4 regions of the Micromonospora sp. NPDC020750 genome follow, and region 2 is predicted to be linked to each of the others. Evidence: riboswitches for the same ligand, from Rfam matches in the RefSeq annotation. Region 2 holds a riboswitch; each other region holds the start of a gene.
The links. A riboswitch is a leader RNA that binds a small molecule or an ion and turns the genes downstream of it on or off. The one in region 2 is predicted to bind cyclic di-AMP.
Positions count from the first base shown of each region.

Region 1: it holds a riboswitch for cyclic di-AMP, as region 2 does, so the genes downstream of both, ACH4T9_RS13325 (coiled-coil domain-containing protein) here and ACH4T9_RS23135 (NlpC/P60 family protein) in region 2, are expected to answer to the same signal.
Region 3: it holds a riboswitch for cyclic di-AMP, as region 2 does, so the genes downstream of both, ACH4T9_RS28265 (C39 family peptidase) here and ACH4T9_RS23135 (NlpC/P60 family protein) in region 2, are expected to answer to the same signal.
Region 4: it holds a riboswitch for cyclic di-AMP, as region 2 does, so the genes downstream of both, ACH4T9_RS16225 (transglycosylase family protein) here and ACH4T9_RS23135 (NlpC/P60 family protein) in region 2, are expected to answer to the same signal.

Region 1 is NZ_JBIRTH010000003.1:595,045-600,809, forward strand. Features, by position in the region: gene ACH4T9_RS13315 (HelD family protein) at 1-1,443, shown strand, start outside; gene ACH4T9_RS13320 (cation diffusion facilitator family transporter) at 1,550-2,464, shown strand; cyclic di-AMP (ydaO/yuaA leader) riboswitch at 2,618-2,747, shown strand; gene ACH4T9_RS13325 (coiled-coil domain-containing protein) at 2,752-3,828, shown strand; gene ACH4T9_RS13330 (SRPBCC family protein) at 3,895-4,365, opposite strand; gene ACH4T9_RS13335 (STAS domain-containing protein) at 4,504-4,872, opposite strand; gene ACH4T9_RS13340 (hypothetical protein) at 5,224-5,370, shown strand; gene ACH4T9_RS13345 (hypothetical protein) at 5,548-5,765, shown strand, end outside.
Region 2 is NZ_JBIRTH010000007.1:357,733-363,497, forward strand. Features, by position in the region: gene ACH4T9_RS23110 (alpha/beta hydrolase) at 1-40, opposite strand, end outside; tRNA gene ACH4T9_RS23115 (tRNA-Gly) at 274-347, opposite strand; gene ACH4T9_RS23120 (zinc metalloprotease) at 637-1,620, shown strand; gene ACH4T9_RS23125 (pyridoxamine 5'-phosphate oxidase family protein) at 1,692-2,252, opposite strand; gene dcd (dCTP deaminase) at 2,352-2,930, shown strand; gene ACH4T9_RS23135 (NlpC/P60 family protein) at 2,982-4,022, opposite strand; cyclic di-AMP (ydaO/yuaA leader) riboswitch at 4,035-4,175, opposite strand; gene ACH4T9_RS23140 (N-acetylmuramoyl-L-alanine amidase) at 4,388-5,765, shown strand, end outside.
Region 3 is NZ_JBIRTH010000011.1:247,985-253,749, reverse strand. Features, by position in the region: gene ACH4T9_RS28275 (D-ribitol-5-phosphate cytidylyltransferase) at 1-656, shown strand, start outside; gene ACH4T9_RS28270 (CDP-glycerol glycerophosphotransferase family protein) at 700-2,400, shown strand; gene ACH4T9_RS28265 (C39 family peptidase) at 2,559-3,422, opposite strand; cyclic di-AMP (ydaO/yuaA leader) riboswitch at 3,646-3,788, opposite strand; gene ACH4T9_RS28260 (acyltransferase family protein) at 4,146-5,369, opposite strand; gene ACH4T9_RS28255 (polysaccharide pyruvyl transferase family protein) at 5,678-5,765, shown strand, end outside.
Region 4 is NZ_JBIRTH010000004.1:546,922-552,686, reverse strand. Features, by position in the region: gene ACH4T9_RS16230 (hypothetical protein) at 1-1,917, opposite strand, end outside; gene ACH4T9_RS16225 (transglycosylase family protein) at 2,113-2,775, opposite strand; cyclic di-AMP (ydaO/yuaA leader) riboswitch at 2,775-2,928, opposite strand; gene ACH4T9_RS16220 (hypothetical protein) at 3,207-3,965, opposite strand; gene htpG (molecular chaperone HtpG) at 4,091-5,765, opposite strand, start outside.

The DNA of each region.
Region 1 (5,765 bases), on a different contig from region 2:
AGCCGGTACGCCGGCGGCGGCATCCTGGTGGTCGGCCCGTCGGCGGTATTCGTGGAGTACATCGCCTCGGTGCTGCCGTCGCTGGGCGAGGAGACCGCGACGCTGCACTCGCTCGGCTCACTGTTTCCGGGGATGGACGCGACCCGCACCGACCCGCCCGAGGTGGCCGCGGTGAAGGGATCGCTGCGGATGCGGCGGGTGCTTGAGCAGGCTGCGCGGGACGCGGTGCCTGGCGGGCCGGGCGAGCTGCGCCTGCTCTACCGGGGCGCCCTGCTCCGGCTGGACCGCCGGGAGCTGGACGGCATCCGGGACCGGGCGCTGTCCCGGGGGGCCCGCCGCAACGAGGCGCGCCGGGCCGGCTTCGACGGCGTGTTCGCCGCGCTGTGGGCCCAGGCCCGGCGGATGAACGTCGGGCGGCTGCCGGAGCAGCGCGCGTTCGAGGACGAGATCGCCGAGCGGTCCGAGTTCCGCGAGTTCCTCAAGGCGTGGTGGCCCCGGCTGCACCCCCGGCACGTGCTGGGCTGGCTGGCCCGCCCGGACCGGCTGCGCCGGTACGCCGGGGGGATCCTGTCCCGGGCGGAGATCGGTCTGCTCACCGAGGCCTACCGGACGCTGGACGCCGAGGGGCTCACGATCGCCGACATCGCCCTGCTGGACGAGTTGGACGCGCTGCTGGGCAAGCCGATGCAGCCGAAGCGGGCCAAGCGGGACCCGTTCCAGCTCGCCGGGGGCGTGCGGGAGCTGAGCACGCAGGCCGACCGGCAGCGGGCGGCCCGGGAGGCGGCCCGGCAGCGTCCGGAGGACTACCGCGACTACGCGCACGTGGTGGTCGACGAGGCGCAGGACGTCTCCCCGATGCAGTGGCGGATGGTCGGCCGGCGCGGCCGGCTGGCGTCCTGGACGGTGGTGGGCGACCCGGCGCAGACCGCGTGGACGGGCGCGGAGGAGGAGCTGACCCGGGCCCGGGACCAGGCGCTGGGCCGGCGGCGCCGGCACCAGTTCGAGCTGACCACCAACTACCGCAACTCGGCGGAGATCTTCGCGGTGGCGGCGGCGGAGATCCGCCGGCTCTACCCGGACCTCAGGCTGCCCAGCGCGGTGCGGTCCACCGGCGTGGAGCCGGTCGTGCTGACCGTGCCGCCGGCCGAGCTGGAACGGGCCACCGTCGCGGCGGTCGCCGCGCTGCTCCGCGACGTGGAGGGGACGGTCGGAGTGATCACGCCGGTGCCGCGCCGGGACGAGGTCGCCGGCTGGCTCGCCGGCCTGGCCGCGCCGCGCCTACAGGTGGTGACCAGTCTCCAGGCCAAGGGCATGGAGTACGACGGGGTCGCGCTGGTCGCCCCGGCCGAGATCCGGGCCGATCCGGGCTCCGGCGTGCGGACGCTGTACGTGGCGCTGTCCCGGGCCACCCAGCGGCTGACCACGATCGATCCGACCGGCTGACCGGCCGGCACCCACGTCCCCGGTCGGACGCCCGACTTTTACTTGCATACATAGCGATGTGAGCATACATTAAATCGGGTTCGGATCGGGGACGGAGGGTGTTGGCGTGGGCGCAGGTCATGACCACCACGGCGCGGTGGCGAACGCCGCAGACCGCCACTCAGGGCGACTCTGGGCGGCCTTCGGGCTGCTCGCCACCCTGATGATCGTCGAGGCGGTGGCCGCGTTCGGCACCGGCTCGCTGGCGCTGCTCTCCGACGCCGGGCACATGTTCACCGACGTGCTCGGCATCGGCATGGCGCTGGCCGCGATCACCGCCACCCGGCGGGCCACCGCCGACCCTCAGCGCACCTTCGGGCTCTACCGGCTGGAGGTGCTCGCCGCGCTCGGCAACGCCGTCCTACTCAGCGGCGTCGCGGTCTACGTCCTCGTCGAGGCGGTCCGCCGGTTCGGCGACCCGCCCGAGGTGACCGTCGGCCCGATGCTCGTGGTGGCGACGCTGGGCCTGCTCGCCAACGTCGCCGCGTTCGCCCTGCTGCGCAGTGGGGCGAAGGAGAGCATCAACATGCGTGGGGCGTACCTGGAGGTGCTGGGCGACCTGCTCGGGTCGGTCGGGGTGATCGGCGCCGCGGCGCTGATCGCCGTCACCGACTGGTGGTGGGCGGACCCACTGGTGGCCGTCGCGATCGGCGTGTTCATCCTGCCCCGCACCTGGCGGCTCGGGCGGGCCGCGGTGCGCATCCTGGTGCAGGCCGCGCCGGAACACCTCCAGGTGACCGCGGTGCACGACCGGCTGGCGGCGGTGCCCGGCGTGGTCGAGGTGCACGACCTGCACGTCTGGACGCTGACCTCCGGCATGGAGGTCGCCTCGGCCCACCTGACCATGGCGCCGGACGCCGAGGTGGGCGCGGTGCTGACCGCGGCCCGCACCGCCCTGCACGAGGACTTCCACATCGAGCACGCCACGTTGCAGGTGGAGCCCGGGGCGTCGGCGGGCCCCTGCGGGCCGACCGGCTGGTGATACCCACACCCATCAATTAAGTGGTGTATTGTGCCTGCATGCCGGTTTTGACAGTATTGGCCCACGCACCGTCCGCCACGGAGACAGCGGGGGTCTCATCCGCACCGGTAAGCTCTCATCCGGCCTCCGCCGGGCGGCGCCCTCCGGCGCCTGCGGTGGCCGCCGCCTAATCGCCTCCTGGCGAGCCGGGGAACCATGTTCGTGGGGTGCATCCGCCTGAGTGGTAGGGATCTTCCGTCCCGAACCCGTCAGCTAACCCGGTCGGCGACTGACGGAAGGACATACGTATGCCAGTAGTGGCACCTGTACGAAGGACCGCCGCCCGGATGGCGGCGATGCTGGTGCTGACGCTCGCCGTCGGCCTCGGGTTCGGGCCGGTGGCCCCGGCCGGCGCGGCCCCACCCACCGGCCTGCGCGCCCCCACGCCCGGCCAGGACGAGGAGGGCGGCACCCCCGCCCTGCGCGCCCAACTCGAAGCGGCCAGCAAGGGCTACCTGGACGCCAAGAGAGCCCTGGCCAGCTCGGTCAAGCGGCAGCAGCAGCTCGGCAGCCAGCTCAAGACGGTCGAGGCGGAGCTGACCGTACGCGGCGCCAAGGTCGACGAGATCGCCGGCGTGGCGTACAAGTCGGGCCGGCTCAGCCCGGTGTCCGCGCTGCTCAACAGCACCAACCCCGCAGGCTTCCTGGACCGGGTCGCCGCGCTGGACGCGGTCGCCACCAACGAGGACCGGGCGCTGCGCGACCTGCTGGAGACCCGGGACCAGGCCGCCAAGACCCGGCTGGCCCTCGACGGGGAGATCCGCGAGCAGCGCAAGCAGGTCACCGTGATGGCCAAGCGCAAGGATCAGGCCGAGCAGGCCCTGACCGTGGCCAACGAGAAGGCCAGCACCAGCGCCAGCGGCGACGGGGCCAACCGGGGCACCTCCAGCGCGAACGCCACCCCGGCGAAGCGCAACTCCGACGGGTCCTGGCCGTCGGAGTCGTGCAGCGTGAACGACCCGACCCCGGCCAACGGCTGCATCACCCCACGGACGCTGCACGCGCTCCAGCAGGCCAAGTCGGCCGGCTTCACCCGGTACGTCTCCTGCCACCGGCCCAGCGGCTCCGGCGAGCATCCCAAGGGACGGGCGTGCGACTTCGCCGCCCAGAAGGGCGGCTTCGGCGGGGTGGCCTCCGGCGGGGACCGCACCTACGGCAACAACCTGGCGGCGTACTACATCCGCAACGCGGACAACCTCGCCGTGCTGTACGTGATCTGGTTCAGGCAGATCTGGCTGCCCAGCAGCGGCTGGAAGTCGTACAGCGGGGGCAACGGGGACCCGTCCAGTGACCACACCAACCACGTGCACCTGTCGGTGTACTGACCGCGCGGCGTGTGGCCCCCGCCGTCCGGGGGCCACACGCACAAGCCGTGGGCCCGGCCGCGCCGCTCAGGCCGGCTGGGCCGGGCCGTCCCCGGCGCGGTCCAGCACCTCTCCCAACCTCCGGGCCAGCCCGAGATGCGCCGACCGGGCCTGCCGGAAGGCGTACCGGAACAGCGGCGCCGGGGCGGCAAGGGTGATCTCCACGTCGATCCGGACCACCCCGCCCGGCTCGTCACGCAGCCGGGTGCGGTTGCGCACGGTGGTGGCCGGCCGCTGCCGGGCCACCGTGACGATCTCGTCGTCGGTGGCGACCAGCACGTCCGCCTGGTACGTCACCGGGAAGCGCAGCGGCCCGGCGGCGAGCCGGTCGGTGATGGCATAACTGACCCGGGCGCCCGGCCGGGGCGGCAGCCGGCGCACCCGCGTGATCAGCGGATGCAGCTCGCCCTGCCGGGCCGGGTCGCCGAGCAGCGCCACCGCCTCGGCCCGCGGGCAGCGGGCCTGAACCGAATACTGGAAGGTGTCTCGCCGAAGCACGTCCCGATCGTCCCCCACCCGACCCCCGGAGGGAAGGACCACCGCCCCGGCCACGGTGAACCGGCCCATAGGTGACCGGCCCATAGGTGACCGGCCCACGGTGAACCGCCCCGGGGGGGCACCCGGCGCGGACGGCCGTCAGGCGCCGGGCAGCACCTCGGGGGTGGCAGCGCCGGCACCCGCGTAGTAGGGCTCCGGAGCGCCGAACAGGCCGAGCAGCCCGGTCACCCAGAGCTGCCGGTGCACGAACCGGCTCGGCTCGGTGACGACCAGCTTCACGCTGCTGACCTCGGCGGTCTGGAAACCAGCCACCATCGCGCTGATACCGACGGAGTCGATGAAGGTGACGAGGCGCATGTTGAGCTCGATGCGGGCGGGACGCCCCTTGGCGAGCACCTCTGCGATGGCTTCGCGCACCTCGTACGCGGTGTCGACGTCGATTTCGCCGCGCGGGACGATCTCGATGACACCACCCGACAGTACCGATTTCACGATCGACAGGCTCACGCGAGCACCTCCACTCGCCCGTTCACGGGCGCCTCATCAGTACGCGGGCCGCGACCGAGAGTATTCCTCCGATGGCCTCGGTCGCCACCCCTCGGGATGAGCAATTCATGGATCAGGGCACAGCGGGCCGGCCCTTATCCGGACTTTTCACGTCCTGCTCAGCGGACGATCGACCCGGAGCCGACGTCGCCGACCCAGGGTAACGGTGACCCCCGACCTTCGCGCGCACATTGTGCGCCGGGCGCGCCCCGCCCCGCCCACAGCGGACCGGGTGAGAGAGCTCACCGCCGCCGTTGCCCGCCCCGCCTACGCTCGGTGGCGCCCGTCACCCGTACCACGGAAGGACCACTCATGATCCGGAGACTGGCCGGCCTCGCCGGCGTCGGCGCACTGCTCGCTCTCATGCTGGCCTGCGGCTTCGGCGGCGCGGGTGACGACGACGATGACGACGACGGCGACGACTTCGCCCGTGGCGCTGCCGTGGTGTCCGTCCGCTGACCGCCGCCGGACGGACCGCCGCCGGACGGGCCGGGTTTGCGGCCGGATCCGGCGGGGCACTGCCCGAGTGGGCGGACGGGCCCGCCGGACCATGCCGGTGGGCGGGGCGCCCGAGCCCTGCCCTAGCCGAAAAGCCGAAGTGGCCGCAAGCTTCGGCACCCCGAGGAGGTAAGAACGATGTTCGGAACCGATCTGCTGGAACGCCGCAGCAAGCCCGAGCGAATCGCGGACCAGGCGTGGCAGCACCTGGTCTCCGCCGTCAGCTCCGCCGGGGACAACGTCCGGGACACCGCCCGTTCGGCCCGCCGCAACGGTTCGGGCCTCGCCGACGATGCCGGTGACCTGGTCGGCTCCGCGGCCGAGACGGCCCGCCGCCGGGCGTTGCTGGCCTTCGA
Region 2 (5,765 bases):
CACCGGCGGCGACAATCGCGGTGATTCTTCGAATTCGCACAGGTCAACCCTAGGAACCACCCGTTCGGGGCGCGATGGTGCACGAGCCCGCGCCCCCGGTCGAGGCGCCGGTACCCGAGCGGTATACCTGGCTCTACCTACCGCAGCGGGGCACCGCATGCCCGAGCCCACCCCGCGCTCAGCTGACCCGGAATCGGGCACGGCAAGCGCGGTAAGCGTCAGCAACGTCGAAGGCCCTGGCCGGGACTCGCGTCCTGACCAGGGCCTTCGTGGTGGAGCGGGTGACGGGAATCGAACCCGCACTGTCAGCTTGGGAAGCTGATGTTCTGCCATTGAACTACACCCGCAGGCGGCACCACTGTACCCGACGGCTGCGCCGGGTGCATCCAGGCACCCGTCGCGCGCCGCCGACCGGCAGCCGCACCGGGCCGACGCCGCTGCCCGCACTCCGCCCAACCCGGTCCATGGCCACCTCACCGCCTCCCCGCGATGACCCGAGCCATCGATGAACCGTAGAAGTTTCATACCGGCAACATATAGCCGTTCTCAAATCCTTCGATCGGTTGTAACGTCTGCCACAAGTTTCAGCCACGGCGCGACACACCCCCTGCCGCGCCGCCAGAAAGAGGTGGGCCCATGGGACTCCGTGCCAACCTGCTGACCCGGCGTACCGCCGGCGTCGCGTCGACGACCCTCGCACTCCTGCTCAGCACCGCCGCCGTGGGCGTCGTTCCCGCCGCATCGGCCTTCTCCGCCGCCCCGGGTCAGACGTGCGCCGAGCCGGCCGACGTGCACTCCGACGCCCGGGTCAAGGCGGGCGCGCAGACCAAGCACGAACCCAACGAGCTGACCGCCGCCCAGGTCCGCGAGCGCGAGGCCGACCTGGCGGGTGCCCTGCGCGAGCGGGCCAACTTCCGGGCCGGGGCCGGCGCCGGCACGCTCGCGACCGTGACCATCCCGGTCGTCGTGCACGTCATCCAGGAGAACAGCACCCGGGCCGGCGGCAACATCCCGGACTCGCTGATCACCTCGCAGATCGCCGTGCTGAACCAGGCCTACAGCGGCGCCACCGGCGGCGCGGCGACCGCCTTCGGCTTCCAGCTCCAGAAGATCAACCGGGTCACCAACCCGGCGTGGTACCCGATCGTGTCGGGCTCGTCGGCCGAGCGCTCGATGAAGACCTCGCTGCGTGAGGGCGGCAAGAACACCCTGAACATCTACCTCGGCGAGCTGAGCGACAACCTGCTCGGCTGGGCGACCTTCCCGAAGCGCACCCTCGACAAGATGGACGGCGTCGTCGCCCTGAACGAGTCGCTGCCGGGTGGCACCGCCACCAACTACAACCAGGGCGACACCGGCACCCACGAGGTCGGCCACTGGCTGAACCTGTACCACACCTTCCAGGGCGGCTGCTCCGGCTCGGGCGACAGCGTGAGCGACACCCCGGCGGAGGCGTCGCCGGCGTACGAGTGCCCGACCGGGCGGGACACCTGCACCGCCACCGGCAAGGACCCGATCACCAACTTCATGGACTACACCTACGACTCGTGCATGCACCAGTTCACCGCCGGGCAGGCGAGCCGGATGCTGACCGCGTGGAACGCGTACCGCGCGGCCTGACGCACCCCTGTTCCTGACCCTCCGGTGCCGGCCCCGTCCTCCGACGGGGCCGGCACCGGCGTCGTCGGGGGTCAGGCCGCCGCGCGGTGGGCGCCGCAGGCGTGCCGGGTCGGCCCCTGATCCGGTACGCCCACCGGGGCGCCACCCGGGTCACCGGCGGACCGGGGGTCGAGCCACACCTGCACGGCCGGCTGCCCCGGCCCGCCGCCCGGGAAGACGGCGCCGCCCTGGTAGCGGCGGGCGAGCATCGCCACGTCGACGGTGAACTCGAACAGCCGCCAGTCCACCTGCGGGGCGGCCCGCCCCAGCTCGGCGAGCCGGGCCACCCGGGCCTGGTCGGTCACCGGCCACGCGTGCCCCGCCACGTACGCCTCGTCGTCGCTGTCCTCCGGCGGGAAGGAGTGCAGCGCGTAGCGGCCGTCGCGTTCGAGGTCGCGCCGCTTCGGCGAGTCGACGATGAAGCAGAAGAGCCCGTCGTCGGTGATCACCGGGGAGACCGGGTGCACCCGGGGCCCACCGTCGGCGCGGACGGTGGCCAGGTAGCCGAAGCCCGGCCCGTACTGCTGCATGAGGAGGCGGATCCCGCCGGCGAGTCGTGGCTCGTCAGCGGCGAATTCGGACCAGGAAGCCATGTGGGCATTCTATCGAACACGTGTTCGACAGGCGAGCGCGGCGCGCCGGTCGCCGTAGGCGATGACAGGCCCGCCGACCAGGGTCGCTATGGTGTGCCGATGCTGCTCTCCGACCGCGATCTCGTCAGCGAGCTGAAGGCTGGCACGCTCGCGCTGGAGCCGTTCGAGCCCACCCTGGTGCAGCCGTCGAGCATCGACGTGCGCCTCGACAAGCTCTTCCGGGTCTTCAACAACCACCTCTACACGCACATCGACCCGTCGGTGCAGCAGGACGACCTGACCTCGGCGGTCGAGGTGCCCGACGGCGAGCCGTACGTGCTGCACCCGGGCGAGTTCGTGCTCGCCTCCACGCTGGAGGTGATCTCGCTCGGCGACCAGCTCGCGGGCCGGCTGGAGGGCAAGAGCTCGCTGGGCCGACTCGGGCTGCTCACCCACTCGACCGCCGGGTTCATCGACCCGGGCTTCTCCGGTCACGTCACGCTGGAGCTGTCCAACGTGGCGAACCTGCCGATCACGCTCTGGCCGGGCATGAAGATCGGCCAGCTCTGCATCTTCCGGCTCTCCTCGCCGGCCGAGCACCCGTACGGGTCGAAGGTGTACGGCTCGCGGTACCAGGGCCAGCGCGGCCCGACGCCGAGCCGCTCCTGGCAGAACTGGCGCACCTGGCCCACCCGCTGACGGCGCGGGCGTGGTCGAGGGGCCCGTCCCGCGGAACGGGCCCCTCGCCGCTCAGTCGGGGCGGCCGTAGCTGTGGATCTGGCCGTCGTCGATGCGCTTCATCTTGACGGGCTGGCCGGCCTGGGAGGCGTGCACCACCCAGCCGCCGCCGACGTACATGCCGACGTGGTGCAGGTCGGCGTAGTAGAAGACGAGGTCGCCGGGGCGCAGGTCGGCGCGGCTCACCCGCGCGGTCACCGACCGCTGCTGGGCCGCGTTGTGCGGCAGCGACACGCCGGCCTTGGCCCAGGCCGCGAGCATCAGGCCCGAGCAGTCGTACGAGTTGGGGCCCTCGGCGCCCCAGACGTAGGGCTTGCCGATCTGGGCACACGCGAACTTCACCGCGACCCCCGCACCGCCGCCGGGGTAGGCAGCCGGGCAGGGAGCGGGACGCAGCGCGCCGCCACCGCCGGTGCCGTACACCTTGAGCCGCAGCTTCTGGAGCCGGTCGATCTCTGCGTTGATCTGCTTCCGCTTGGCGGCGAGCTGCGCCTCGGTGCGGGCGAGCTGGGTGACCATCTCGTCCAACGGCTTCTTCTTCGCATCGAGCTCGTCGCGGAGGTCGATGACCGCCCGGATGTCGCGCTGCTGGCGCTCGGCGAACTGGTCGAGCAGTTCCAACTGTCCCATCATCTGACCGGGCGAGCGACTGCCGAGCAGCGCGTTCACCGCCGACAGGTTCTCACTCTTATACGCCTCGACGGCGAGGCCGCTGACCTTGTCCATCGCCTCGTCGACCCGGCGTTGCAGCGGCCCGATCTGCTTGGCGACGGCGTCGGCCTGCCGACGCTTGAGGGCGAGGTCCTGACGGGTGGCGTTGTGCCGCTCGATGAGCGGTTCGAGCTTGTTCCAGTCCTGGTCGATCTGCCGCTCGATCTCGGCGATCGAGGGATCGGCCTGGGCCGAGGTCGGGGCGCCGGTCAGGACGACGGCGGCGCCGGCCAGTGCGGCGAGGGCGGTGGTGAAGCGTGACCAGCGTGGGCGCGGCGTAACCGGCATCCGGTCGGCGTGCGCCGACCGGCGTGACGGGCGCCGCAGGGCAGGGAGTGCCACCTGGCTCCGTTCTCCTTCTTCCTTGACCGCCTACCGGGTTAGCTGACGGGTTCGGGCGGGAAGGGAGAGCGCCCTACCGCAGCGGCGCTGCGGATTCACCCCGGCGTACCTGGGTCCCCGGCTCGCCCGGAGGCGACTCGGCGGTGTCGGACCGTCACCGCCCGGCTGGGCGATACAGCTACCGGCCGACGATTGACCAGAGTAGAGACGCCCGTTATCGATCCGCAACCCGCCGGGCGATGACACGCCATACCACGCCACCGTGCGGAAGATTCCTTCACATCGCGACACCTGGTGGAAAGCTATTGACGTGGGAGGACGACGGCGGAAGGGTGACCTCATCCGACGCCCAACCAGGAGGTTCGATGCCCCGTTCTGTCGTGTCGTCGAGCAGACGGATCCTGCTCGCCGCCGCCGTGGCCGCCACCACGGCCCTTGTGCCCCTCGGTACCACCGCCTCCCCGGCCGCGGCCGGCCAGACCCCCAACCGCCAGCAGCAGTACGCTGACGCCGCCGCCGAGTACGGCGTGCCGGAGAGCGTCCTGCTCGGCGTCTCCTACCTCCAGTCCCGCTGGGACACCAACGCCGGCACCCCCAGCACCAGCGGTGGGTACGGGCCGATGCACCTCACCGACGCCGAATACGTGACCGGCCTGCCCACCGGCACCCACCACGACTCCGGCGACGAGGACCCGCGCGGGGACGACTCCCGCCCGGCCCCCGCCGCCGCCCAGCCCTCGGCCGACGAGGCCCCGACCGCGGCGTCGTTGCAGACCCTGGACACCGCCGCCACCCTGACCGGGGCCGACGAGGCTGCCCTGCGCGCCGACGCGCCGACGAACATCCGGGGCGGGGCGGCGCTGCTCGCGTCGTACCAGCGGCAGATCGGCGCCCCGGTCGGGGCCGGCACCGACCCGGCGGCCTGGTACGGCGCGGTGGCCCGGTACGCCGGCGCGGACGGCGCCGACGCGGCGGCTGCCTTCGCCGACGAGGTCTTCGGCACCATCGCCGGCGGCGAGAGCCGGGTGACCGACGACGGGCAGCGGGTGACCCTCGCCGCCCGGGCGGTGACCCCGCAGAAGTCCTGGCTGGACCGGCTCGGCCTGCGCCTGCCGGCGCGCCCCGACGGCCTGGAGTGCCCGTCGACCATCTCCTGCGAGTGGATCCCCGCCCCCTACCAGTCGCTCGGTGCCGACCCCGGCGACTACGGCAACCACGACCTGTCCGACCGGCCCAAGCGGCAGAAGGTCGAGTACATCCTCATCCACGACACCGAGGGCAGCTACGCGGGCACGGTCAACATGGTCCAGGACCCGACCTACGTGAGCTGGCACTACACGCTGCGCTCGGCCGACGGGCACATCGCCCAGCACGTGAAGACCAAGGACGTCGCCTGGCACGCCGGCAACTGGTACGTCAACGCCAAGTCGATCGGGCTGGAGCACGAGGGCTTCGCCGCCCAGGGCACCTGGTACACCGAGGCGATGTACCGCACCTCGTCGAAACTGGTCCGGTACCTCGCGCTGCGGCACGGCGTCCCGCTGGACCGGCAACACATCATCGGCCACGACAACGTCCCCGGCACCGTCGCGGCGAACGTGCGGGGCATGCACTGGGACCCGGGCCCGTACTGGGACTGGTCGCACTACTTCGACCTGCTGCGCGCGCCGGAGCTCAACACCGGCACCCCGCTGACCGGCATGGTGCGGATCGACCCCGACTTCGCCACCAACCGGCCGGCAT
Region 3 (5,765 bases), on a different contig from region 2:
GTCACGAGCTGGCCGAACTGGCCCGCCGCTACGGCGCGCAGGTCTTCCCGTTCAGCCGCTCCACCACCGGCACCCACGTCGAGCGTGCCGAGGACGTCGAGGCCGCGCTGACGACCGCCTTCGAGGCCACCGGCCGGATCGACCACGTGGTGGTCACCGCCGGCATCCTGGAGAAGGGCGAGCTGGCGGAGATGGACCAGGAGACCATGGACCGGGTCCTGCACGTCAACTTCGTCGGCCCGGTCACGATCGCCCGGCAGTCCCTGCCGTACCTGCAGCAGACCAAGGGCCAGCTCCTGCTCTACACGTCCAGCTCGTACACCCGGGGCCGGGCCCGCTACGCGCTCTACTCGGCCACCAAGGCCGCGCTGGTCAACCTGACCCAGGCGCTGTCCGACGAGTGGGCCGAGTTCGGCGTACGGGTCAACTGCATCAACCCGGAGCGCACCGCCACCCCGATGCGCACCAAGGCGTTCGGCGAGGAGCCGGAGCACACCCTGCTCGCCGCGGAGACCGTCGCCCAGTCCTCGCTGGACGTGCTGATCTCCGACCTGACCGGGCAGGTCATCGACGTCCGGCGCGCGCCGGGCGAGGGGCCCGCCGCGAACGTTCCCGCCCAGGGTGGCCCGACGGCGACCCCGGCCACGGCCGGCTGAGCGACGACGGCCACCGCAGCACGGCGGGAGAAGCGAAAACGACATGCGTGGTGACCTGGTCAGGAAACTGACCGCCCGGGTGGCGACCACCGGCCTGGCGGTGCTGGCGTTCCTCGCCCTCGCGCTGACCGGGGCGACCGGCTGGGGGCTGGCGTTCGCGGTGGCGGCCCTGGCCGCCGCCGGCTGGGAGCGCCGGGTCCGGCCGGCCGCCGACAGCACCGCCGAGTCGGTGCTGCTCGCGGCCGGCATCCTGGTCGGGTACGCCCGCCGGCTCGACGCCGGCTTCGACCCGGCGCTGGCCGCCACGGCCCTGGCGCTGCTGGGGCTGGTGCTGCTGGTGGGGCCGCTGCGGCAGGCCGGTGACCTGGAGATCCGGGCCGCCAACCTCCCGGTCCGGTCGTGGGCCCCGCTGGTCGCCGGTCGGCTGGCCGACGCCCTGCTGGTGCTGCTCGCCGCGGTGGCGCTGGCCGCCGCGCTGGCGCTGCCGGCGTTCGTCGCCCTGCTGCTGGCGCTGGGCGTCGGCGCGGGCGCCGGGGCGGTGGCCCTGGACCTGGCCCGCAGGCGGTTCCGGCCGGGGACCGGGGGCGGCGCGGTGACCCGGGCGCTGCGGGCGTACCAGCCGGAGTTCCTGCTGCACTTCTCCGCCCCGCCGGGGTCGGAGTACCAGGTCACCATGTGGCTGCCCTACCTGGAGCGGATCGGCCGGCCGTTCCTCGTGATGGTGCGGGAGCCGGAGTTCCTCGCCCCGATCGCCGCGGCCACCACCGCGCCGGTGGTGTACTGCCCCACCCTGAAGGCGATGGACGAGGCGCTGGTGCCGAGTCTCAAGGTGGCCTTCTACGTCAACCACGGGGCGAAGAACAGCCACTGCATCCGGTTCACCCAGCTCACCCACGTGCAGATCCACCACGGCGACAGCGACAAGGCGCCCAGCGCCAACCCGGTCTCGGCGATCTTCGACCGGATCTTCGTGGCCGGCCCGGCCGCGATCGAGCGGTACGCCCGCGCGGGGGTGGACATCCCGGCGGAGAAGTTCGTCGTGGTCGGCCGCCCGCAGGTCGAGTCGATCGAGGTACGCCGGGAGCCGGCAACCGGTCTGCCGAACCCGACGGTGCTCTACACCCCGACCTGGACCGGGCACCACGCCGACGCGAACTACTGCTCCCTGCCGGTGGGCGAAACCCTCGTCCGGGGGCTGCTGGCCCGGGGCGCGACGGTGATCCTGCGCGCCCACCCGTACACCGGGCAGAATCCGGGGTCGGCGCGGCAGCTCGCCCGGCTCACGGAGCTGCTCGCCGCGGACCGGGCCCGCACCGGCCGGCAGCACGTCTGGGGCGCTGCGGCCAGCCGGGAGATGTCCCTGGTCGACTGCGTGAACCGCTCCGACGCGCTGCTCTCGGACGTCTCCGGGGTGATCTCCGACTACCTCTACTCCGGCAAGCCGTACGCGGTCACGGACATGGGCGGCGACGGCGACCGGTTCGTCGAGCGGTTCCCCCTGGCCGGCTCGGGCTACGTACTGCGACGCGACGCGGCCAACCTCGACGAGGTGCTCGGTCAGCTGCTCGACACCGACCCGCAGGCAACGGCCCGCTGGGCCACCCGCTCCCGCTACCTGGGCGACTTCCCCACCCACCAGTACGCCGAGGCGTTCCTGGCAGCGGCCCGCCGCGAGCTGACCCCGACCTGGACCCCACCCACCCCCCGCCCGACCCCGCCCTCCCCCGCCCGCTTCCCGCAATGATCAAGAAGTTCGCGTCACAGGGTTGAGGCCGGAGCTGACGGGTTCGGTCACGGCCGCGGTGCCGGACGGCACCTGGACGGCCGCGGATGCCGGACGGCGCGGGACAGCACCGGGCCCCGGCTCACGGGGAGAGCCGGGGCCCGGTGGGGGGAGGGTGATCAGGCCGAGTAGCCCCTGGTCGCCGCCCAGTGCGCCAGGGCCGTGGTGCTGATCCAGTACGCCGAGGCGGCCGGGTTGGCCGAGTCGGCGATCCGCACGGTACGGCCTTCGTTGCGGTAGCCCACGACGGCGATGTAGTGGCCGCCGGGGAAGGAGTGCCAGCCGCCGTCGACGTCGGTGGCGTCGCCGGCGATGTTCACCACGACGCCGCGCCCGGCGCTGACCGCCTTCACCACGTCCGCCTTGAGCCGGTCGATCTGGGCCCCGGTGGCGGCGCCGCCCGGGATCATCCGGGTTTGGTACGGGTCGCCCTTGACCATTGCGTTGAGCACCCGGGTGGTGTCCTCGGCCGAGTTGGTGCCCATCTCGGTGGTGCCGAGACGGCTGGCCAGCCCGTCCTGGGTACTCCCGACGCCGGTGGCGGAGAGCGCGTTGCGCACCGCCGCGGGGCCGCAGTAGTAGTAGGTGGTCTGCGCCTGGTAGGCGTAGTCGAGAACCTTCGACGACGGCGACTTCGGGGTGGCCGGCTTCGCCGTGGTCTGCTTCGGGGCTGCCCTGGTGGTCAGGTCGGGGTTCGGCGCGGCCGTGGTGGCGCTCGGCGACGGCGAGGCGCTGGAGGACTCGGTCGCGCCGACCCGGGCCTGGGCGCGGCTGGCCGCGCTGTCGAGGCGGGGTGCGATCTCGGCCACGGCGGCGTTGGTGGTCTGCCGCGGCGCGGGGGTGTCGTCGGTGCCGGCCAGCAACACACCGGTGCCGGAGGCCAGCAGGAGCGCCGCGGCCGAGCCGGCGACGACCTGGTACGGGCGCTCGGTGGCGAGACGTCGCAACTGCCGCTTGAGGTGGTCGTTCACGTGTTCCTCCACGGGGATGGGGCGGAGAGCGGGGGCACCTGGGCATGCGTCGTCGCACGGTGGCGTGGACGAGACGTCCACAGCCGGTCAGGTCAGCTCTGGGAAGATGCCCGGTCAGCCGGGCGTACGGGCGGGTGCGCCGGTCAGTTCGTCAGCCCGGGGGCGACGGACGCGGGCACCACGGCGCCGCGGTGGAGGAACAACCGAGGGATGGGGTCGCGCTGCACGAGGATGGCACTCCTTCCGACACCGCCTACCGGGTTAGCTGACGGATTCGGGCGGGAAGATCGCCCTACCGCGGGCCGTGGCCCGCGGATTCACCCCACATGTGCACTGGGTCCCCGGTTCGTGATGGTCACGATTGAGCGGGTCGGCGCGGCGTCGCCTATTGCGATCGGGTACCGCACCGGACGGGCCGACATTACTGGCCGGTCGAGGCCCTGCCAAGCCCTTCCTACCTGCGTAAACCCTCTCCGATCAGCTTTCTTGCGGCACATTGGGAACTGACGTGACTCAATGGGATTAGGGGCCTTCGGGGTGCCCTCGGGCGACAACCGGACGATCAGTCTTGATCGTCGGCGAGTTATGTCGGTGGACCCGCCCCGATGGGTCGACTGCCCGTTTACCCGAGCGATGTGACCGGCGTCATAAAGAAATTCGGGGCAGCACCGCGACCAACCGGGGCCGGGTCGGGTCGGGTCAGCCGACCCGGCCGGGTGCCAGCGGGCGAGGCCGTCAGCGCCGCTCGGGGACCGCGACCTGCTCGCGGGGGTGCGCCGGTGCGGGGGCGGCCGTCGTCGCCGGCCCGGGCGGCCCCGCCGGGTCGCCGGGGACCGTCCCGCCGCCGGGAGCCGGCGGGCGGGGCCGGCGGGGCGGCCCGAGCCGGCGGGTCAGCGGCATCTCGACCCACCGGTGCAGCAACGCGGCCAGCCCCAGGTTCACCAGCAGGAAGCCGACCACGGCCAGCGGTCCCCACCAGCCGGGCAGCCCCACGCCGAGCCGGTCGGCCAGCCGCAGCACGGTGACCATGACGAAGACGTGCACCAGGTAGAAGGCGAAGGAGACCTCGCCGAGCCAGACCATCGGCCGGGACCGCCACGGCGTCCGTGCCCCGCGCACGTCCGCGGCGGCGGCGGCTGCGATGACCAACAGGTACGCCGCCGCGAGCAGGGCCGCCCACAGCTCGGCGCGGATCCACTGCGAGGCGACGACCCAGGTGGCCACGAAGATCACGCTGGCCGCGGTGAGGCCGGGGCCCCGCCAGCGCCCCCGACGCAGCAGCTCGGCCGCGGCGACGCCCATCCAGAACTCCAGGGACCGCACGACGGGGAAGACCTGGGTGAACCACCAGGTGCTCTCCTGCGGCACCAGGCGCTGACCGGGCCAGAGCGCCACGATCAGCAGCGGCACCGCGACCACCACCGCCCACAGCACCCCGGGCCGCGCTCGGCGGACCAGCGGCAGCGCGAACGGCAGGCAGAAGTAGAAGAACAGCTCGCAGGAGAGCGACCAGCTCACCGAGTTGACGCTGTAGAAGTAGCCGGGGGTCGGGTCCCAGGCCTGGAGCAGCAGGAGGTTCTCCACCGCGGCGCGGGGGTTGACCGGGTCGGCGAACACCCACACGCCGGTAAGCAGCACCGCCGCCCACATCAGCAGGTGGTTGGGGTAGATCTTGGCTAGCCGGCGGCGCCAGAAGTCGCGGCGGCGGTCCCCGTCGCGGGCCGACCAGACCAGCACGAACCCGCTGAGGATGAAGAAGAACTCCACCCCGGACAGGCCCAGGGTGAACAGCCAGTCGATGACGGCCTGGTAGTCGGGCTCGGCGACGATCCGCATGGTGCCGACGTGGTACCCGAAGACCAGCAGGGCGGCGATCCAGCGCAGCCCGGTCAGCGAGGGCAGCCGGCTCGCCGGGCGGGCCGGCGACTCGGGTCGTACGACGGTCGGTGTGCTGGTCATGCCGGCGGTCCGTCCGTCCGCAGGGTCACCAACACCGCGCCTCCTCGCCTCGTGTCGCGCCGGGCAGCCGGCGCCGCCGCGTCGTGGCGGGCCGGTGGGTGCCGCCCGCCGGGCACCCTACCCGCAGTTCCCGCCCGGCCCTCGCGTCGGCGCTCGCCGGGAGACGTGAATGCCAGAAGCAGGTGTCCGATGGCCTAATATCGCGGTCTCGGAACCAACGGGCGTGCCCCGATCTCGTGGGGCCACGCCTGGTCGGCGCCCGCCGGCGCACCCTCGACGGGGTGGACACGACGAGAAGGACGGCACCGATGCACCAGCGGATCCTGCTCCGGGCCAAGAAGGGCCCGTTCGACGTCTACTCGCCGGAGGAGACGTTCGAGCGCAACTGGATCGGTG
Region 4 (5,765 bases), on a different contig from region 2:
GCGCGGCCCGGCCGGCAGGAACGCCCCGCGCGGCGGCGGGCCGAGCAGCACCCGGTCGAGCAGGTCGGTGCGCCGCCCGCAGACCGTCCGCCACACCGCCTCGAAGGTGATCACCGACGAATCGGCCGCGAGCAGGAGGGCGACCCGTTCGCCGCGCGGCGTCGGGTCCGCCAGCCACAGGTCGGCGGCGTTCCGGACGACCGAAGAGACGTTGCCCGGGCCGGTGGCCCGGTGCAGCAGCTCCTGGAGCGCGGGGAGCCGCCACGCCCGGCGTCCCAGCGCGCGGGTGACGGCGAACAGGGGGGTGAACTCGCCGCGCGCCGTCCCGGCGGTGATCCAGGGCAGGAGCCGGTCGAGGACGACCCGCTCCTGCCCCCGGCGCAGGCCGTGGTCGAGCCGGCCCAGCGGGGGCAGGTGGTGCCCGCCGAGGAGGGCGTCGAGGGTGTCCAGCGCCCAGCCCAGCAGCTCCGGTTCGTCGACGTGGTGGCGCAGCACCCCGCAGGCCAGTTCGCCCAGCGCGGACAGCGTGCGGGTGGACGCGTCCCGGGCGTGGGTGGCGTCGGTGACCAGCGTGGCCAGCACGGGCCGCGAGTCGGCGCGCAGCGGCCGGGCCATGGTCGCCAGGGTGGCCAGCGCCGCCGAACGGACCGGGTCCTGCTCGTTGCGCAGCCCGACGAGCCGGGCCACGGCCTCGGCCACCGCCGCCGGGTCGTCGCTGCGCCGCGCGGCGGTGAGCAGCAGCTCGTACGCCGTCGCCCGGTCCCCCGCGTCGGCGGCGCGCAGGGCGGGCACCAGCGCCGCGGACGCCTCCGGCCAGGGCAGCTCGGCGCTCCACGCCCGCACGGCGGCCTCGTCGGCACGGACCCGCTCCAGGGTGAGCACCCGGCGGGCCTCCCGTTCCCGCCAGCGCCGGGGCAGCACCGCCATGACCGCCGAAGACGGGATCGCGGCGGCCGTCTCGACGTCGGCGAGCGCGGCGTCGTACAGGGTGCCGCGCGCCGCCGGGGGCAGCGCGTCCAGCAGCGCCGCGAGGCGGGCGTCGTCGGCGCGCAGCCGCCGGGCGAGCGTGACCAGGTCCGCCGGCGGCAGCGCTGCGAGGCGGCGCAGCAACGCCGGGGGCAGGGTGGCCCGGCCCAGCCACCCGGCGCGGGCCGGGTCGGTCAGCAGCGTGAGCACCCGGGCCGGGGACGCCGCGGCAAGCACGCCGTAGCGGGTGAGGTCGCCGGGGAGCCCGTCGGCCGGGGCGTGGCGTTCGAGCAGGGTGAGCACCCGCTCCGGGTGGCCGACCGCCGTGCCGAGCAGCGCGCCCGCGCGCGCCGCCCACCAGCGGGAGCGTTCCGAGCCGTCGAGGCCGGGCAGCGTCGCCTCGGCGTGGTCGAGCAGGACCCCGGCGTGCCGGCCGGCCAGGGCCGCCCCGCCGCCGAGCGCGTGGTCGAGCAGGGGCAGCAGCCGGCGTACCGTGTCGGGGCCACAGGCGGGCAGCAGCGCGACCGCCTCGGCGTCGCCGAACCGGTCGCGGACCGCGTCGACGAGCCGGTCGGCGACCTCCGGGCGACGCAGCGACCGCAGCGACCGGTAGACCAGCCGGCGCAGGTCGGCCGGGGCGTCGGCGAGCAGGGGGTGCAGGTCGTCGGCGGTGAGCCAGCCGGCGCGCAGGCAGACACGGACCGCGACGGCCCGGATCGCCGCGTGCGGGTCGTCGAGGGCGGCGGCCGTCCCGGCCCGGTCGCCGACGACCTGGGCCGCAGTCACGGCGAGGAACCGGTGGTACGTCGACCCGGCCCGCAGGTCCGCGAGCACTCCGTCCAGCCGGCCTGCGGCGGCAAGGGCCCGGGCCCGGGCGGCGAGGGTCGTCATCCGCTCCCGGTACGGCAGTTCGTCGAGGTCGTCGAGCAGGGCGGCGGTGTGGCGCGACATCGCGCCATTGTGCCCGGCGACGGGACCGGCGGCCGACTCGTTTTGCGGGGCTGTGACGCTGCTCCCGCGAGCACTTCACCCGGGTGGCGTGCCCGTCGGGGACGCGGAAGCGCCCGGCCGGAGAATCCGGCCGGGCGCTTCCGGTGCTGGGTGCCCCGGGACCGGGACGCCGGGTCGCGCCGACCCGGCGGGCACTCAGAGGCTGAGCCGCTGGCCCGGGAAGATCAGGTTCGGGTGCTCGCCCACGACCCGCTCGTTCTTCTCCCACAGCACGCGCCAGCCGCCCCGCACACCCTGCGCCGTGGCGATCTTGGAGAGGGTGTCGCCCGACCGGACCACATAGGTCATCCCGCCGCTGGACGGAGCGCCCTTCGGGGCGCTCCTCGTGGTGTCCCGCTTGCTGCGCGAGGCCGGCTTCTCGGTACGCGAGGACCGCTCCTTCGGGGCGGCCTTCGTCTCCGACTTCCGCTCCGACTTCGCGCTGCCCTTCGTCGAGCCGCCCTTCTTGCCGCAGGTCGGCCACGCCCCGATGCCCTGGCCGTCGAGCACCTTCTCGGCGATGCGGATCTGCTCGCTCCGGGTCGCCAGGTCGGCGCGGGCCGCGTACTTCTTGCCGCCGTAGCCGGCCCACGTGCCCTGCGAGAACTGCAGGCCGCCGTAGTAGCCGTTGCCGGTGTTGATGTGCCAGTTGCCGCCGGACTCGCACGAGGCGACGGCGTCCCAGTTGACCGCGGCCTGGGCCGGCGCGGCCGGGCCGGCCAGGGCGACGACCCCGGCGAGGGCGCCCGCGGCGAGAGTGCCGACGGCGGCGCGGCGGACGGTCACCCGACGGTGGCGGGCGGTGTATTCAGTTGCCATGTGTGATTCCTCCACGCCGGCGAGGTGAGCTGTCGGGTTCGGGCCGAGGAGCCCGGCCGCCTCAGGCGGCTTCACCCCGAGGTGCGGTGCACCGAGGAACGTGTGGGTCCCCCGCTCCTGCCTTACTGACAAGGGAACCGACGGTCGGCGGCAGGACTAGGCGTTACCGACCGTGGTCGCCGCATTCGCGGACTCGATCGACGTTAGGCACCGTTGGTGACGGGTGCCCACCTCTTGTGAAGTTCTTCACCCGCTCGGGCGAAGGACCACACCGTCGACTTGCGAGACTTCACAAGCAATGCAGGGCAAACACCGGGCCGAGTCTGATCAGGGTGAACCGTCAACGGACAACCCCGGCCAGTCACTGATTGTGATCGGGGTCCGATTGCGTACATCGGATGCCGGAAACGCTCGGTGATCGCCCACACAGCTCAGTGGGGCGGTCGACGGCCGTGCCCGGCGACGGCGGTGTCGGCCGTGCAGCTCAGCTCCCCGGGGGCGAGTTGCACGCGGGCGGGCCGCCACACCTCGACCCGTCCACCCTCCACGCGGGCCAGCAGGCAGTCGTACTGACTGGCCCGCAGCGCCACCCCCACGACCCCACCCACGGCGGCGACCTGCCGGGTGACCAGAGGCTCGAGGTCGAGGCCGTCGACCGCCGCGCGGACGGCCTGCTCGGTGGCCGCACCGCCGGTGGGAAGGGCTTGGCGCAGGTCGTCCTCGGCGGAGCCCGGGAGTTCCGGGTCGACGGAGACGGTGAGCGGGGAGCCGTCCGGACAGGACACCTCGTCGACCCGGTCGTCCATGGCGTCCTGCTCGACGCTGATCGCATAGCAGACGGGCAGGTCGAACGTCTCGTCCATCGACCGGCCGGACGCGTCGACCGCCGTGGCCACCCCGTGCACGCGGACGATCAGCGAGACCCCGCCCCCGGTCCGGGTGTCGTCGATCCGCATGACCTCCGTGCCGGCAACCCGGGCGGCCTCCCGGGCGTACCGCTGCGCCGGGTGCGGGTACCGGCGTTCCCGCGCGACGGCCTGCTCGACGCGGGTGACCTTGCGACCGGCGTCCTGCATCGCCAGCTCCCTGGTCCGGACCGTGTCGACCTGCGGCTCCGGCCCGTAGCAGCCTGGCAGCAGGAGCAGCCCGATCGACACCGACACCAACCCGCGCAGCCGCCCCCGAAGCATGGGGCCATTATCCCGGTCCGCCCGCCCGTCCGGGGCCCCGCCCGGCGGGACGCGCAACGGCGCGCGCCGGGCGTCCACGGTCGACGGTGTCGACCGGGAGCCCGGCGCGCGGTGCGTGGCGGCGGCTAGAGGGTCCGGGCCAGCCGGTCGGCGAGGATGCGGGTGAACCGGGACGGGTCGGCCAGCTCGCCGCCCTCGGCCAGCAACGCCATCCCGTACAGCAGCTCGGCCGTGTCGCCGAGCGCGTCGGCCCCGGCGTCCTGCTCGTGGGCCTTGCGTAGCCCTTCGACCAGCGGGTGCCCCGGGTTCAGCTCCAGGATCCGCTTGACCTGCGGCACCTCGTGCCCCATCGCCCGGTACATCTTCTCCAGCGTCGGGGTGATGTCGTGGGCGTCGCCGACCACGCAGGCCGGCGAGGTGGTCAGCCGGGTGGAGAGCCGGACCTCCTTGACGCTGTCGGAGAGCCGGCCCGTCATCCAGGTCAGCAGGTCGGCGTACTCCTGGCGCTGCTGCTCGCGGGCCGACTCGGCCTCCTTCTTCTCCTCCTCGGTGTCCAGATCGACCTGGCCCTTGGCGATGGAGCGCAGCGGCTTGCCGTCGAACTGCCCGACCCGCTCGACCCACACCTCGTCGACCGGGTCGGTGAGAACCAGCACCTCGTAGCCCTTGGCCCGGAACGCCTCCATGTGCGGCGAGTTCTCGATCATCGGCCGGGACTCGCCGGTCATGTAGTAGATGTCGCCCTGGCCGTCCTTCATCCGCTCGACGTAGTCGCGCAGGCCGGTCAGCTCCGCCGGGTCGTGGGTGGAGGCGACGGAGACGATGTCGAGGATCGCCTCGGTGTTGTCCGGGTCGTCGAGCAGGCCCTCCTTCAACGCCGGGCCGAACTCCGACCAGAAGGTGCGGTACTTCTCGGCCTCGTTGGCCTTCAGCTCCTTGACGGTGGAGAGGATCTTCTTCACCAGCCGGCGGCGCACCGCCTGGATCTGGCGGTCCTGCTGGAGGATCTCCCGGGAGATGTTCAGCGACAGGTCGTGCGCGTCGACGACGCCCTTGACGAAGCGCAGGTAGTTGGGCATCAGCGCGTCGCAGTCGTCCATGATGAACACGCGCTTGACGTAGAGCTGCACGCCGCGCCGGGCCTGCGGGGCGAACAGGTCGACCGGGGCGTGCGACGGCAGGAACAGCAGGGCCTCGTACTCGAAGGTCCCCTCGCCCCGCATGTGGATCGTCTCGAGGGGGTCGGCCCAGTCGTGGCTGACGTGCTTGTAGAACTCCTTGTACTCCGCCTCGTCGACCTCGCTGCGCGGGCGGGCCCACAGCGCCTTCATCGAGTTGACGGTCTGCACCTCGCTGGTGACCGCGTCGTCCTCACCCGGGCGCTCCACGGTCATCCGGATCGGCCAGGCGATGAAGTCCGAGTACCGCTTGACGATCTCGCGGATCTTCCAGTCGACGGTGTAGTCGTGCAGGTTGTCTTCGCTGTCCTCCGGCTTGAGGTGGACGGTGACGGCCGTGCCCTGCGGCGCGTCGTCGATGGTCTCCACGACGTACGTGCCCTCGCCGGTGGACTCCCAGCGGGTGCCCTCGGCCTCCCCGGCGCGGCGGGTGACGAGGGTGACCTTGTCGGCCACCATGAAGGTCGCGTAGAACCCGACCCCGAACTGGCCGATCAGGTCGGCGGACCCGGCCGAGTCCTTCGACTCACGCAGCTTGGCGAGCAGCTCGGCGGTGCCGGACTTGGCGATGGTGCCGATCAGGCCGACGACGTCGTCGCGGGACATGCCGATGCCGTTGTCC